DNA from 3 places in the Janthinobacterium sp. SUN176 genome. Region 1 is predicted to be linked to each of the others. Evidence: predicted binding sites of a transcription regulator. Region 1 holds the regulator's gene; each other region holds the start of a gene.
What was found. The regulator HrcA, encoded in region 1, represses chaperone genes, less so after heat shock. The targets are predictions, from matches to a motif close to TTAGCACTCNNNNNNNNNGAGTGCTAA.
Positions count from the first base shown of each region.

Region 1 (5,445 bases):
GTTTCGCCACCAATCCGCAGCGCGTGGCGCACCGGGCGATCCTGATTCCGCTGATGCGCCAGGCCACGGTGATGCGCACGACGGCCGAGTGGATCAGCGCCTTCGAGGCGCAAGCCGTGCCGTGCGGCCCCGTCAACCGCATCGACCAGGTCTTTGCCGACCCGCAAGTGGTGGCGCGCGGCTTGAAAGTGGAGATGCCGCATCCGACGGCGGGCACGGTGGCGCTGGTGGCCAATCCCGTGCGCCTGTCGGCTTCACCGGTGCAATACCGCTTGCCGCCGCCATTGCTGGGGCAGCATACCCAGGAGGTGCTGCAGCAATGGCTGGGCCTCGATGGCGGCCAGATCGACGGTTTGCGCGAACGCAAAGTCGTCTAAAGAAAAACGCCGGCCAGTGGCAACACTGTCCGGCGTTTTTTATCGATTCAGCCTTATTTCAGCACCAGTTTCAACGCCGGTTTTTCACCGTAATCTTCATAGCGCTCGTTGATGCCGGCGATACAGAACGTGATTTCTTCCAGTAAATCAGGCACTTGCGCCTTCATGCTTTCGGCGTCCTGCACCACGATGTCGAGCACTTCGTTCGGTTTCAAACGGAACTGCGTCATGTTTTCGTCGTCGCGCAGATAGCTGAGGCAATCGACCCAGGCATCCATGCTGTTGCCGTAAAACTCGGGGAAACCGAAGGCTTGCACGCATTGCGCGTGAAAGCTCGCTGCGTCGGTGATGTCTTTTCCATTCAGGATGGCAATGGCCATGGTCTTCCTCAGTTCTTCAGCGACAGCACATCCTGCATGTCGAACAGGCCGGTGGGCTTGTCGGCCAGGAAACGCGCGGCGCGCAGGGCACCGTGGGCATAGGTGACGCGGCTGCTCGACTTGTGGCTGATCTCGATGCGCTCGCCGATGCCGGCAAACAACACCGTATGGTCGCCCACGATATCGCCGCCGCGGATGGTGGCAAAGCCGATGGTCGACGGGTCGCGTTCGCCCGTCACGCCTTCGCGGCCGTACACGGCGCATTCCTTCAAGTCGCGTCCCAAGGCACCGGCCACCACTTCACCCATTTGCAGGGCCGTGCCCGATGGCGCATCGACCTTGAAGCGGTGATGGGCTTCGATAATTTCAATGTCGTAGCCTTCGGACAAGCTTTTCGCGGCCAGTTCCAGCAATTTCATGGTGACATTCACGCCCACGCTCATGTTCGGCGCGAACATGATGGCCGTCTTTTCGGCGGCGGCGGCAATGGCGGCCTTGCCAGCGTCGTCGAAACCGGTGGTGCCGATGATCATCTTGATGCCGTGCTCGGCGCAATACGCCAGGTGCTGCAAAGTGCCTTCCGGACGCGTGAAATCGATCAGGAAGTCGGCGTTCGCCAGGCCCTTCGCCAGGTCGGACTGCGTCAGCACGCCGGCCGGCTTGCCGAGGAAGGCGGCCGCATCCTGTCCGATCGATGGCGAACCGGCACGGTCGAGCGCGCCGGCCAGCACGGCGTCGGGCGCATTGCTGACCGCTTCGATCAGGATATGGCCCATGCGGCCGCTGGCGCCAGCGATGGCAATTTTCAGTTCAGTCATTTTATTCTCTTACAGCAACTTATTTGGTGGGTTCGGCAGCAGGTGCAGGTGCAGGTGCAGGCTCGGCGGCAGGTGCAGGCGTCACTTCCGGCTTGCTCACAGGAATGGCAGGGGCGGCATCGGCCGGCACGGGCACGGCGCTCGGCGCCACGGGCGACGGCACGGCGGCGGCTGGCGCGTCGGCCTTGGCGACCTTGGCGAACGGCGACGGGCCGGCGATACGGTCGATGTATTCTTTCTCCGTCGGCAAGTTACCGCCTTCGAAACGTTCAACCTTGCCATCCTTGCCGAAGTACACGACCACGCGGCTGCTGGTGGTTTCGCCACTGCCCCGTGCCAGGCGGAATGGATAATCCCAGCGGTCGGCATGGAAGATATCGGTCAGCAGCGAGGTGCCGAGGACGAAACGCACCTGATCGCGCGTCATGCCCACTTTCAACTGGGCCAGCATCTCTTCAGAGACAAAGTTGCCTTGTTGAATGTCAGGACGGTAGGGCGAGAAAAACCACATGAATTTCTGCAGCGGCGTAATGGTGGTCGTTTGTGCGCCCTGTTCGGGAACCAGTTCCTTGCCTTCTTTTTGAGCAGCTGCCGGCTTTTCGCCCAGGATGCCACGGTTGGCGCAGCCGGACATGGCCAGCGCGACACAGACCATGCCTGCCAAGACTGGTGCTCGAAATGGAATACGGTGCCAGAGAGATGGCAATACAGCCGGTGTTACGCGCATAAATGACCTCAATTGGATGAACAAAACGCCAGGAGTGACCGGCCCGCCAAAAAAAAGCATATTTTGGCACTCCCCGACAAAACGCTATATGATAAAGCACCTGACCCACATACGAGCAACAAACATGAGTAACAATCCTAGTGATCTCAAGGCAAGCGGCCTGAAAGCCACCCTGCCACGGCTGAAGATACTCGATATCTTCCAGAGTAGCCCGGTACGCCACCTGACCGCGGAAGACGTCTACAAGATTCTGCTGGCCGACAATATGGATGTCGGTTTGGCAACTGTCTACCGCGTCCTCACGCAATTCGAACAGGCCGGCTTGCTCAATCGCAACCATTTTGAAACCGGCAAGGCGATTTTCGAGCTCAACGAAGGTTCCCACCACGACCATCTGGTGTGCCTCGACTGTGGCCGGGTCGAAGAATTCTTCGACGAAGACATCGAAGTGCGCCAGCAAAAAGTGGCCGAAGAGCGCGGCTTCAAGATCGCCGAACACGCTTTGGCCATCTACGGCAACTGCATCAAGACGGCTTGCCCGCACAAAACAGCCTGACCCAAGCCGGCCGTTTCCGCAAGGGAACGGCCGGCGCGCCAGGCAGTACGATCAATGATGGCTCAGTGCGCTTGACAGCAGCTTGGCCGTGATATCGACGATCGGGATGACGCGCTCGTAAGCCATGCGCGTCGGCCCGATCACTCCCAACGTTCCCACGATCTTGCCGTTGACTTCATACGGCGCCGTCACCACGCTCATCTCATCCATCGGCACCAGGTTCGATTCGCCGCCGATAAAAATCTGTACGCCCGTCGCCTTGCTCGACACGTCGAGCAACTGCATCAAGCCCGTTTTTTGCTCGAACATGTCGAACATCTGGCGCAGCGAATGCATGTTCGACGACAGATCGCTCACGCTGAGCAAGTTGCGCTCGCCGGAAATCACCATGTCATCGCTATGGTCCGCCATCGCTTCGCTGCCCGCTTCCACGGCCGCCTGCATCAAACTGCCCATATCGTCGCGCAACTGGCGCAATTCGCCCTGCAGGCGCACGCGCACGGCATCGAAGGACAGGCCGCCATAATTCTGGTTGATGTAATTGGCCGATTGCACCAGTTGCGCCGGCGTATAGTCGGCCTCCGTCAGCAATAAACGGTTCTGCACGTCGCCGCCGGGCGCAACGATGACGAGCAGGATGCGTTTTTCCGACAGGCGCAGGAATTCGATTTGCTGGAACACGGATTCGCGGCGCGGACTGAGCACGACGCCGGCAAATTGCGACAGCGACGACAGCATCTGCGCCGCGTTGGCGATGGTTTTTTGCGGTTGCGGCGTCTGCAGGCGCATGCGCGATTCCACCAGGTGCTCGTCCAGGTGCCGCACGGTCAGCAAGGTGTCGACAAAGATGCGGTAGCCGCGCGGCGTGGGGATGCGTCCGGCCGAGGTGTGCGGACTGGACACATAACCGAGCTCTTCCAGGTCGGCCATGATGTTGCGGATCGTGGCCGGCGACAGGTCCAGGCCGGAAATTTTCGACAAGGCGCGCGAACCGACCGGCAGGCCGTCGGCGATATATCGCTCGACCAGGGCTTTCAGCAGTGTTTGGGCACGTGTATCGAGTTGCATGGTGTTTTATTTAGGCAAGTATTTTGTTAAGCAAGCGGCAACGAAAGCGGCCGAACGTGCGTCAACAGCGCCTATTATGCACGTTCGCCCGGCCTGCGGCGATCAATCTTCCAGTTGCCCTTGCAACCACAGCAACAATTCATCAAAGTTGGCGCAGATGGCGTCGGGCTGCACGCCGGCGGCCAGGTGCGCATCGCTGCCCTTGCGGTTCATCCAGACGGCGCGCATGCCCGCCCCCTGCGCTCCCGTCACGTCGAAATACAGGTCGTCGCCCACATACACGGCTTCATGGGGCGCGACGTCCAGCGCGGCGCAAGCTGCCAGGAAGATGCTGGCGTCGGGCTTGGCCACGCCAAAATCGCTGGCGGCGATCGATACCTTGAAATGCTGCGCCAGGCCGATAATGTCAAGGTCCGCATTGCCATTCGAGATCGAACCGACCAGCATGCGCTGGCGCATCCAGGCCAGGCCCGGCAAGACGTCGTCATAGGGCTGGACGCGGTTGCGCGCGGCCAGGAATTGCAGGATAGCGCCGTCGACCAGGGCGGGATCCTCGCCGGCAGCCTCGAAGGCGGCCAGCAAGCCCGCGCGGCGCAACTCGATCAGGTTGCCATGGAAATGCGGTTGTTCCTTGAGCATGGCCAGGCGGTGCTGGCGCAGCACCTCGATGGAAAACTGCCGCGCCACCTTGGGCGCATGCGTGGCCAGCCAGTCGTGCAGCAGGGTTTCCGCGGCGGCGATCACGGGCGCGATGGGCCACAAGGTATCGTCGAGGTCGAACAGGATGGCCTTGGGCGGCACGGCGGGTTTTACGGGGGCAAGGGACATGGGACTCACAATGGGATGCTGCGTCACGCTGCGCAGGATGCGTCTATTGTCGCACCGATCGACGCCGCCGGCATGGCTGCGCCCCCGTGAAATGGGGCCGGGCCAGCGCTTCCCGGCGAAAAATTGTTACAGGGTGATACAAGGCAAGGTCATCCAGCTTGCCAGATAGACTAAAATAGGCGCCATTCCAATGCGGCGCCAGCGTCCGCGTTGCGCTACCCAACTTAATTCGTTTTGGAGAATGTATGAAAAATTTGTACCTGCGCTCGATGCTGGCGGCGGCTTGCGCCGTCACCCTGGCAGCCTGCGGCGGCAGCGGCGGCAACCTGTATCTGCAAGTCTCAGTCAGCGGCCTGGCCAAGGATGGCCTGATTCTCCTGAATGACGGGGAACGCTTGCCGGTTCCTGTGGGCCAGGGCACCGTCGTCTTCACCAAGCTGGTCAAGAACGATGACCGCTACAATATTACCATCGCGGAACAGCCCAAGGGCGCCGTTTGCACCATCGCCAATGGCGCCGGCAAGGCATCGAGCTATTCCGTGAACACGGCCTTGGTGAGCTGCACAACCAACAGCTACCCGCTGAATGGCACGATCACAGGCCTGACCGCCGATGGCTTGCGCCTGGTGATGGGCCCCAAAGGCATCACCCTGTCGGCTGGCGCCACCGCCTACACATTCACTTCGGTAGC
Region 1 is NZ_JAPWIA010000001.1:4,142,827-4,148,271, forward strand. Features, by position in the region: gene O3299_RS18705 (CaiB/BaiF CoA-transferase family protein) at 1-377, shown strand, start outside; gene O3299_RS18710 (barstar family protein) at 431-757, opposite strand; gene dapB (4-hydroxy-tetrahydrodipicolinate reductase) at 766-1,575, opposite strand; gene O3299_RS18720 (outer membrane protein assembly factor BamE) at 1,595-2,230, opposite strand; gene fur (ferric iron uptake transcriptional regulator) at 2,427-2,858, shown strand; gene hrcA (heat-inducible transcriptional repressor HrcA) at 2,910-3,926, opposite strand; gene O3299_RS18735 (HAD family hydrolase) at 4,029-4,754, opposite strand; gene O3299_RS18740 (hypothetical protein) at 5,000-5,445, shown strand, end outside.

Region 2 (5,445 bases), 770 kb from region 1:
CAGGCGCAGCGCGCGGTAGGCGGCAACGTCGTCTGGCGCGAGGGGACGGACAGTGATGGCTGGCATGTGGGCGAGTATCGGGCTTCGATGCCAGAAAGTAAAGCTTGCGCTGCAAGGCAAGCGTCCCTGGCCATCGCGCCCGTCGCCGGCGCAGGGGCCTTACTGCGTGGCGACGCGCTGCATGGGCGCATTGTCCTTGCGCCATTGTTCCAGGCTGATCAGCTCAGCGCTGACGATGTCGTCGACGAGGATGCGCTTGCCGTCGGGCGAAACGACGAAACTCTCCCACCGGTGCGCCACATCGGGCGTGCTTTCGAAAAAGCTCAGCTGATAACAGGCGACGCCATCGACGAGGCGCGTCTCGGGTGACGTTTCCATCACGGCACCATGGGCGCGGCCGCCCGACGCCTTTTCGATATGCGCCGACCAGGCCTTGATTTCCGGCAAAGCCATCAAGGCATCGATGGCGCGCGCGTTCTGCTCCGGCGCCGCCGTCTGGCTGCTCGCGGCGGGGGCATTGTCTGCCTGCGGCGCGGATTGCTGGTGCAGGTAGAAAGCGCCGAGCCCGGCGGCCAGCAAGCCGGCCAGGATGCCGGCGATGATGGTGGTTTTGGAAGAGGAGGCGCGTGGCGGCATGATGGTGAGCATGGGAAAGAGGGACGATGGCGGCCATGCTAAAGCAAAACGCCCAGGCCGGCAATCGCCGGGCTTGCCAAACGGGTTTGCGAAACGGGTTTGCCAGATCACCAGGCGAAAAAAAGCCACCTTCCGTAGAAGGTGGCTTTCGGGGCCGCCGGGAGGCGCTGGCAGCTTTTGGTCTGCCAGCCCTGTCCCTGCGTATGCGGCCAGTCGCGCCGTCGCCTGCGCGACTGGCCGCCGGACATTACATCATGCCGTCCATGCCGCCCATGCCGCCCATACCACCCATGCCGCCGCCCATGCCGCCGCCTGCTTTGTCGTCAGCGATTTCGCAGACCATGCAGTCGGTCGTCAGCATCAGCGAAGCGATCGAAGCGGCGTTTTGCAGCGCCGAACGGGTCACTTTGGCTGGGTCCAGGACGCCCATTTCAACCATGTCGCCATACGTGCCGTTGGCAGCGTTGTAGCCGTAGTTGCCCGAGCCAGCCAGTACGGCTGCCACGACGACCGAAGCTTCTTCGCCAGCGTTTTGCACGATCATGCGCAGTGGCTCTTCCATTGCGCGCAGGACGATCTTGATACCAGCGTCTTGATCAGGATTGTCGCCCTTGACCGTGATGTTGGCGCGTGCGCGCAGCAGGGCTACGCCGCCGCCTGGCACGATGCCTTCTTCCACGGCAGCGCGGGTTGCGTGCAGTGCATCTTCAACGCGGGCTTTTTTCTCTTTCATTTCGACTTCGGTGGCTGCGCCAACCTTGATCACGGCAACGCCGCCAGCCAGTTTGGCTACGCGCTCTTGCAGTTTTTCACGGTCGTAGTCCGAGGTCGCTTCTTCGATCTGTACGCGTACTTGTTTTACGCGTGCTTCGATCGAGGCAGCTTCGCCGGCGCCATCGATAACGATGGTGTTTTCCTTGCCCACTTCGATGCGTTTCGCTTGGCCCAGTTCGGCCAGGGTCACTTTTTCCAGGGTCAGGCCGACTTCTTCAGCGATCACTTGGCCGCCGGTCAGGACAGCGATGTCTTCCAGCATGGCTTTGCGGCGGTCGCCGAAGCCAGGGGCTTTCACTGCGCAAGTTTTCAGGATGCCGCGGATGTTGTTCACAACCAGGGTCGCCAGCGCTTCGCCTTCGATGTCTTCCGCGATGATCAGCAGTGGACGGCCAGCTTTTGCGACTTGTTCCAGTACCGGCAGCAGGTCACGGATGTTCGAGATTTTCTTGTCGCACAGCAGGACGAATGGGCTGTCCAGTACGGCAACTTGTTTCTCTGGGTTGTTGATGAAGTATGGCGACAGGTAGCCGCGGTCGAACTGCATGCCTTCAACGATGTCCAGCTCGTCGTTCAGCGACTTGCCGTCTTCTACGGTGATGACGCCTTCTTTGCCGACTTTTTCCATCGCTTCAGCGATACGCTCGCCGATCGAGTAGTCCGAGTTCGCCGAGATCGCGCCAACTTGGGCGATTTCCTTGGTCGTGGTGCAAGGACGGGCGATTTTCGCCAGTTCTTCGACGGTGGCTGCAACAGCTTTGTCGATACCGCGCTTCAGGTCCATCGGGTTCATGCCGGCGGCAACGAACTTCATGCCTTCGCGCACGATGGCTTGTGCCAGCACGGTCGCGGTGGTGGTGCCGTCGCCGGCGTTGTCGCTGGTGCGGGAAGCAACTTCCTTGACCATTTGCGCGCCCATGTTCATGAGCTTGTCTTTGAGTTCAACTTCTTTCGCTACCGACACACCATCCTTGGTGACGGTAGGGGCGCCGAACGAGCGCTCCAGGACCACGTTGCGGCCTTTCGGGCCCAGCGTTACTTTGACTGCGTTGGCGAGGATGTTGACGCCTTCGACCATCTTGGCGCGCGCTGCGTCGCCGAATACTACTTCTTTAGCTGCCATGTTCAATTCTCCTGAGTTTCGGGATGTATCTGTCTACAACGTGGAAACAATTACTTGACGACGATCGCCATGATGTCTTCTTCGCGCATGACCAGCAGCTCATCGCCGTCAACTTTGACGGTTTGGCCGGCGTACTTGCCGAACAGGACGCGGTCGCCCACTTTGACATCCAGAGGCCGGACTTTGCCGTCGTCGAGAATCTTGCCATTGCCTACGGCAAGGACTTCGCCTTGATCCGGTTTTTCAGCAGCTGCATCAGGAATGATGAGGCCGGACGCAGTTTTGGTTTCCTGGTCGAGGCGTTTGACGATGACGCGATCGTTTAATGGGCGCAGATTCATACAAAACTCCTTAAAGTTCAATGGATAAGTGTTGCTAAATGAATACATGCCTGGCGCAGCGCCAGGCCTGCTTTCAGTGACCGCCGTTGAAAGCAGCCCGCAACGGTCAAGCAAACCCCATGTCATCGAGTGCGTGCCGGCGCTGGGCAGTGGTGGCATCGCGGCGTCGCCCGCCGCGTAGCGTTCCCTGCTGTTGTCCGGCATGCACCATCATGTCCTGAGGATTGCTACGAAAGAGTTTGTTAGCACTCTCTACTAACGAGTGCTAATTATAGGGACGGTAGGGGGCTTATTCAAGGGGAACATATAGATAGATGCTGAGCAGAGCCTGCATCTACACAGGGTTTGCGCCAGCACAAGCCTCGTTCCCGGGCGTCAGCAACAGGCGCGACTCTAGCATGTCGTTCGGAGAGGGGGTGTTCCTGTACGCACAGGAAACAGAGTTTGACTATGAAATTTGATAAGATGATTGCAATTGCATATCAATATCGCCACATAGTGCCGCTCGCGCCAGAAAGAACACCATGCCATTCCCGCTTTCCCGCCCCGCCCTGCGCCTGCTGGGCGCTACCGTCATCGGCCTCGCCTGCCTGGGCAATGCCGCCGCACAAACGCCCACCATCGTCGACGAAATCACCGTGGCGGCTTTGACCCCGCTGGAAAAGGACATGCTGCTCAATGACTTGTTCAACGACTTGAACAAGGACGACGACGACCAGGAAGCCCATGTGTGGGATAACGGCGGCGACCGCGGCGTGCTGGTGAAAGTCACGTATAACTTCAGCAACTCCGGCATGACGGAGCACAGCCTGAAGGCGCACGTCTGTCGCGACCTGAAATTCGTCGTTACGGCAGGCGACAAGTCGCAGGACCTGAGCCGCCGCACCTGTTCGCAAAACAGCGGCCGCTGGGATGTGCAGGGCAAGGATCCGGCGCCCGTCGTATATCCGCCATTCCTGTCCGACGTGACCATCGCCAAGCTGAATGCCAAGGAAAAACAAGCCTTGCTGACGGCTGCCGTGCGCACCTTGAAGGATGAAGAGGATGGCAAGACGCGCCAGTGGAGCAACAAGGGCCTGGGCAATGCGGTGCCGCTGGCAGTGCGCCTGACGCCCTCGGGAACGGACGCCAAACCTGGCAGCTACCGCAGTACTTGCCGCGACTTGACGATGGTGCTTGACGGAAAGGGTGGGCAACAGACGCTGACGCGCCGCTCTTGCGAAAACCGCTATGGCGGACTCGATATCGAACCCGATTACGTCGACGAGTAAAACGCCGCCATCGCGGCGCTGGCGGATGCGTGCAGATGGCGAAAAGCGCCGGAAAAAGCGTGTATTGTCCGCCAACTGCCCTGCATTGATGTAAATATGTGTGACAGCGGCGTGATTCGATTGACGCCCATGGAGCGTCCGCCCTATAGTGGCGGGATGATTTCCGAATTCAACGAATTATCCGACAAAATAGGCCTGCTGGCCGAAATGACCCATGCGCTGCGCCGTGAAAACGCGCAATTGCGCAAGGACAATGCCGCGCTGGCCGCCGACAACGCCCTGTACGTGCAACGCATGCGCGAGGCGCAGGAGCGGGTGGAAGCGTTGCTGGAAAAAATTCCCGAACTGGTGCAAGCTGGCCTGGAGCAAGCCGCTTCGGAAGCGGGCGCCTATATTGCCGAGAACGAGAAGGAAGCGTAATGCCGCGTGTCGATGTCAATATCATGGGCCAGTCCTACAGCATGGTGTGCCGCGACGGCGAAGAGCGCGCGCTGCGCGAAGCGGCGATCTATCTCGATAGCAAAATGAAAGCCATCCGCGACGCGGGCAAGGTCAAGGGCAACGACCGCATCGCCGTGCTGGCCGCCCTGGGCGTGGCCGCGGAATTCCTGTCCGTGAAGTCGCCGCAAGGTCCGCTGTCGGAATTGACGATACTGGAAGTGAAGCAGAAAATCTCGGCCATGCACACGGTATTGGATAGTGCTCTGACGCCCCAGGAAAACCTTTTTTAAGCGCGTACGCGACGATTTGTCTTTGCGATGCGCGATCAAAGGAGTAAACTTGGGTCTACCCTGCGGTGTTCGCGATTGCCATATATTCCTTGAACCATTTATGCGCATCGGTTGCGAATTTTGTTTGATGGGAGTGAGCGTCGCTCGTTCGACGAACCCGAAATTGAACTAACGTGACCACCTTGAACCGTTTGGTTCGGGATGCCGGCATAGCGGCACAGGCGGGGCCCAATTTGCAGTACCAAGAAAACGGTTGCAGCATCATGCTCAGCCGTTTTTTTACGCCTGTTGCTTTTGATAGGGAGTGAACATGAAACAATACTGGCTGATGAAATCCGAACCCGATGAAGTGAGCATCGACGACCTGATGGCCGCGCCGCAGCACACCATGCCGTGGTTTGGCGTGCGCAACTACCAGGCGCGCAACTTCATGCGCGATGGCATGCAGCCGGGCGATGGCGTGCTGTTCTACCATTCCAGCTGCCCGCAGCCGGGCGTGGCGGGCGTGGCCGAAGTGGCCAGCGGCGCGTATCCCGATCACAGCCAGTTTGAAGCGGGCGGCAAATATT
Region 2 is NZ_JAPWIA010000001.1:3,369,584-3,375,028, reverse strand. Features, by position in the region: gene O3299_RS15260 (GNAT family N-acetyltransferase) at 1-66, opposite strand, end outside; gene O3299_RS15255 (hypothetical protein) at 160-636, opposite strand; gene groL (chaperonin GroEL) at 884-2,533, opposite strand; gene groES (co-chaperone GroES) at 2,584-2,874, opposite strand; gene O3299_RS15240 (hypothetical protein) at 3,399-4,145, shown strand; gene O3299_RS15235 (DUF904 domain-containing protein) at 4,275-4,565, shown strand; gene O3299_RS15230 (cell division protein ZapA) at 4,565-4,876, shown strand; RNA gene ssrS (6S RNA) at 4,931-5,108, shown strand; gene O3299_RS15220 (EVE domain-containing protein) at 5,187-5,445, shown strand, end outside.
Region 2: a site for HrcA is predicted at 3,117-3,143, ahead of groES (co-chaperone GroES). Genes of this name have one in related genera too.

Region 3 (5,445 bases), on a different contig from region 1:
CAACCGGCCGCAGATCATCCTGGCCGACGAACCGACGGCCAACCTGGACCGCGCCAGCGCCAACAAGGTGCTCGACGCCCTGAAAGCGTTCCACTCCGTAGGCGTGACTTGTCTCATTTCCAGCCATGACGAACAGATGCTCGACGCCGCCGCCCGCGTGATCCACCTGAAAAACGGCCAGCTGGTGGCCATCGACAAGGCCACGCAGGCGCCCGTGTTCGCGCCGCCCGATCCCGATTTCGCCCCCGGCGCCGGAGATGACGCGGGAGAACAGGCATGAGAGGCTGGTTCCGTCAACATCGCTTCGCCCTCGGTTCGGCGCTGATCCACTTGCGCAAGTCGCCGGGCGGCTTCTTATTGAACGTGCTCGTCGTCGCCATCGCCCTGTCGCTGCCGTTCGCCGGCTTGACCATGCTCGACAATGTCCGTCCCATGTCGGAACAGATGTCGGTCGACCCGGAAATCAGCGTCTTCCTGAAGATCGACACGCCGCGCGAGCAAGCCGTGGGCCTGGCCGGCGCCATGCGCAAGATTGTCGGCGAGCAAAAGGCGAAGATCGTCTTCATCCCGCGCGAACAGGCGCTGGATTCGCTGAAAAACAAGAACGGCCTGGCCGACGTGCTGAGCACCCTGGGCGACAATCCCCTGCCCGACAGCTATGTGCTGAAACTCGACGCCTTCAGCAGCGCCAGCGAAGCGCAGGATGTCGATGCGGTGGCGGAACAGCTGCGCCACTTGCCCGGCGTAGAGTCGGCGCAAGTCGATTCGGCCTGGGTCAAGCGCCTGGCGGCCCTGCTGGGCGTGCTGCGCCTGGTGCTGCTGCTGCTGGCCATTACCCTGGGCGTGGCCGTGATCGCCGTCGTCTTCAACACCATCCGCCTGCAAGTGATGCAGCAGCGCGATGAAATCAGCATCTCGAAATTGATCGGCGCGACGGACACCTTCATCCACCGTCCCTTCTATTATACGGGCGCGCTGCTGGGCTTGTGCGCCGGTGCGCTGGCGCTGGGCGCCGTGGCGCTGGCCTTGCAGCCGCTGAACACGGCGATTGCTGAGTTTGCCCGCCTGTATGCGTCCGAATTCCAGCTGGTGCCGCTGGCGCCGCTGCCGATGGCCGGCTTGCTGGCCGTCAGCGCCGGCCTGGGCCTGATTGGCGCCTTCCTGTGCGTGCAGCGCCACCTGGCGCGCCTGAACTGATCTTCTTTCCCATGGCGGCGCCTCCGGTACCGCCATGCGCCCTCCCCATACTGCTGTTATCTTGATATTAAGCAAGTATTCTTAAGGTTCGCTTCAGCCAGAGGCCGTAGACTGGCTACGTTGTCGTGAAGCGGCCTGCAGTGCTGTTCAGATCGCTATTCAGACATATTTATCAGGCATTCATTCGCCATAGCATTTAGGCTATCAGATCGATTAAATGTGCTGATTGGCACTCTCAAGCAGAGAGTGCTAATATAGGGACATACCAACAGCAGAACCGCCATGGACGCCAGATCAAGATGGTGCCGCGATCTGCAAAGTGCAAGACCGAATACGCAAAAACGACGATACAAGCTGCCACGTCGCGTGACGTGGCCAACTGGAACAAAGCAAGACTACGAGGGAGAAAACATGACTATGATGTCCGCAACGTCCGCATTGGTTCCGACCAAAAGTAATGCGCTGGGCCTCGGGTTCACTGGCAATCTGGGCAATATCGACGCCTATATTTCGGCCGTGAACCGCCTGCCCATGTTGACCCACGACGAAGAAATTTCGCTGGCGACACGCCTGCGCGAAAAAAATGACCTGGCCGCCGCGCAAGAACTGGTGCTGTCGCACCTGCGCCTGGTAGTCTCGATTGCCCGCGGCTATCTGGGCTATGGCTTGCCGCACGCCGACCTGATTCAGGAAGGCAATATCGGCTTGATGAAAGCCGTGAAACGTTTCGATCCGGACCAGGGCGTGCGCCTGGTGTCGTACGCCATGCACTGGGTGAAAGCCGAGATGCATGAGTACATCCTGAAAAACTGGCGCCTGGTCAAGGTCGCGACGACGAAGGCGCAGCGCAAGCTGTTCTTCAACCTGCGCAGCCACAAGACGGGCCTGGACGCGATGACGCCGAAGCAGATCGATGCGCTGGCCAAGCTGCTCGACGTGAAACGCGAAGAAGTGATCGAGATGGAAACGCGTTTGAGCGGCCGCGACATTGCTCTGGAATCGCCGACCGACGATGAAGACGACAAGTTTTCGCCGATCGCCTACCTGTCGTCGGAGCAAAGCGAGCCGACCAAGGTGCTGGAAGCGGAACAAGTGACGCGCCTGCAATCGGAAGGCCTGGAAACGGCCCTGTCCAAGCTGGACGCCCGTTCGCGCCGCATCATCGAAGCGCGCTGGCTGGCCAACGACGACGGTTCCGGCGCCACCCTGCACGCGCTGGCGGAAGAGTTCGGCGTATCGGCCGAGCGCATCCGCCAGATCGAAGTGGCGGCGCTGAAAAAAATGAAGGGCGCGCTGGCGGCCTACGTGTAATCGCCAGCAATGCCGCAATGTAAAAGGCGCCGCAAGGCGCCTTTTAGTTTTACAACTTGATGTTTATCAACAGATAAACATGGCAGCCAGTTAAGCTGCAGCCAGGCCCTTGCTGATCAATTCAGCAACGACTTCATTCAGATCCGCGCCGCGCTCCTTGGCCAGGGTCTGCAATTGCAACACCAGATCGCTGTTCAGCTTGACGGCGAATGGCACCAGGCCCAGGGCCTGGTCGCGCTTGCGCTGTTCGCGGCGGTCGACGACCACCGCTTCCTTACCGAATGCACCGGCGCCGGGAACATTCATCTTTCCCATCAGTTTCTTGGCATCGCTTTTGGCCAGGTCGGTTTTTTTCATGGTTGTTTCCTGATTTTCAAAACAGCCATTCTACGCAGTAATCGGCGCGCCGCGTGGCTCGCGCCTCAATTCATCGGCAGCACGCCAATAGTGCGCCGGAAAAATATCATTTTGTTACTATCATTTTATCCCACGCGTGAACAAGCACGCCGGGGACGCTCCACCTGAAAGGAAAAACATGTCTACTCTGAACCGCTCTTATCGCACCGTGCTGCTTCCCCTGTTCTTCGCCTGCCTGGCCATGCTGGCGGGCTGCGGCGCGGCCGGCAGCGCCGGCGACGCGGAAAACACGCCGCGCAGCGTCACCCACGTGCTTTCGCCGGGCGAACAGGTGGCCATCACGGCCACCGATACCCTGAAACTCGAACGCGTCAACGACAGCCGCTGCCGCAAGGGCGCCGTGTGCGTGTGGAAAGGCTACGTCAGCTACAGTTTCAGCCTGCTCAACAGCGCGGGCGCGACCGACATCGTCCTATCCGATTCCATGCCCGGCGCCGCCAGTTCCGTCACCGTCAACCACCTGACGTTCACCCTGCTCGACGTCGACCCGGCCACGCCGCCGGCCCTGAATGCGGCCGAGCCCACCTACCGGGTCAAGGTGAAAATCACGCAGGGCGCGCTGCCCCGCTAAAGGCTAGGCATCGTGGCGCCGCTGGCTGTCTTCGGGCGCCTGCTGCCGCTCCAGCAAGCCGTAATCGCGCACGACAGCGGCGATGCGCAGCCGGTAATCGTCGAACACGCCGTGCCGGCCGGCCGATTGCGCCGCGCGGTGCGCTTCCAGCTGCCGCCACTGCGCCAGCGCCGCCTCATCGCGAAAGAACGATAGCGACAGCAGTTTTCCTGGCTCGCTCAGGCTGCTGAAGCGCTCGATGGAAATGAAACCGTCCACTTCATCGAGCAGGGGCCGCAGGGACGCTGCCAGGTCCAGGTACTGCTGGCGTCCTGCGGCGCTGGGCCACACCTCGAAAATCACGGCGATCATGCGTTTTCTCCTTGCGCAAACACGGGGATGCGCGCGTTCAGCGACGGCAGATAACGCCACGCCAGTGGCAAGCCTTCCAAAGCCCCGGCCCACGCCTGCAGACAGGCCGTGGCGATGGCGAGCGCGATGGCCTGGCCCGGACAAACGTGGCGGCCATGACCAAAACCCGACTCCGCCTGGCCGGCGCTGGCCAGCACGACGAGAATCATCTGCCCGGCCGGCACGCGCACGCCATTGCACTCCGTATCTTCCGCCGTGTAGCGGCGCGTGTTGTGGATGGCGGGATCGCGCAGGCTGACTTCGCGCAGCATGGCTGGCCACAGCTCGGGCGCGGCGCGCAGTTGCGGCAGCAAATCCCGCTGCGTGCGCAAGGCCACGATGGTATTGCCCAGCAAGCCGGCCGTGGCGTCGCACGTCTGCGACAGCAAGCCCACGAGGTTGGCCAGCACACCGCCCGACGCTTGCCAACCCAAGGCATCCGCCTCGGCCACGATGGCGGCCAGCATGCTGCCGGGCTTCACGTCGCCCTCGCGCAGCAGACGGCCAAAACTTTGCAGCAAGGCCTCGGCCGCCACTTGCGCACCGGCCAGTTGCTCGGCATTGCTCAGCGGCGACAGGCAGGCGACAAAAGCGCGCGTCCAGGCGGCCAGCGCCGGCCATTGCGCTGGCGCAAAGCCCAGCAAGTCCGCCATGGCGAACAGGGGCAGCTCGAACAGTGCATCGTTCAGCTGGGCGGCGCTGCCGGGCACCCGGTCGCCGGCAAGGTGCAGCGCCCGCCACTGCAAGCGCGCCATATCCACCTGGCCCAGCGCGCGCGCCAGCACCTGTTTTGGCAAGGCATGCCGTTCGCCATCGTTCATACGCACCAGTTCGGCAAAGATCGCGCCGCACGGCGTGCCCGCCAGGTTGTGCGGCACGCCCAGGTCCGCTGGCCGCACGCGGCAGGCGGGATGCGCCAGCACGGCGCGCACGCCGGCCGCGCCCGTCGCCAGCCAGCAGTCGAGCTGCGCATCGAATCGCAGCGGCGGGCCGTCCGCCAGGCGGCGATAGTAATCGTACGGCGCCGCGTGGGTGACGGCAGAGAAAGGGTCCACGGGGTCGGTAACAGAATCGGTGAGCGGCATGCGGCTTCCATTGCAGTGAGGTAGGGAGCAGAGTATGCTGGCCCTTCCACCACAACACTTCGCTAACGGACGAATCATGGATGACAAGCATCAAGCCCGCACGGCCGACATGGGACTGGCGCAACTGGCCGGCGCCATCGCCGAACCGGCCCGCGCGCGCATGCTGTGCAGCCTGCTCGACGGCCATGCGCGCACGGCCACGGAATTGGCGGCGCTGGCCGAGGTGGGCGCTTCGACGGCCAGCGCCCATCTGAGCCGGCTGCGCGACGACGGCTTGCTGTCGATGCTGGCGCAGGGCAAGCACCGCTACTACCGCCTGGCCAGCATGGAGGTGGGCCAGGCCCTCGAAGCGCTGCTGGTGGTGGCCGGCGTGGCGGCGACGCCGTTTACGCCCACCACGCCGGACCGCCTGCGCCATGCGCGCACCTGCTACGACCACATGGCCGGCACGGTGGCCGTCGTCCTGCATGACCA
Region 3 is NZ_JAPWIA010000006.1:65,847-71,291, forward strand. Features, by position in the region: gene O3299_RS25585 (cell division ATP-binding protein FtsE) at 1-280, shown strand, start outside; gene ftsX (permease-like cell division protein FtsX) at 277-1,197, shown strand; gene rpoH (RNA polymerase sigma factor RpoH) at 1,615-2,508, shown strand; gene O3299_RS25600 (hypothetical protein) at 2,599-2,865, opposite strand; gene O3299_RS25605 (hypothetical protein) at 3,044-3,496, shown strand; gene O3299_RS25610 (antibiotic biosynthesis monooxygenase) at 3,500-3,847, opposite strand; gene O3299_RS25615 (cytochrome P450) at 3,844-4,971, opposite strand; gene O3299_RS25620 (helix-turn-helix transcriptional regulator) at 5,048-5,445, shown strand, end outside.
Region 3: a site for HrcA is predicted at 1,424-1,450, ahead of rpoH (RNA polymerase sigma factor RpoH). Genes of this name have one in related genera too.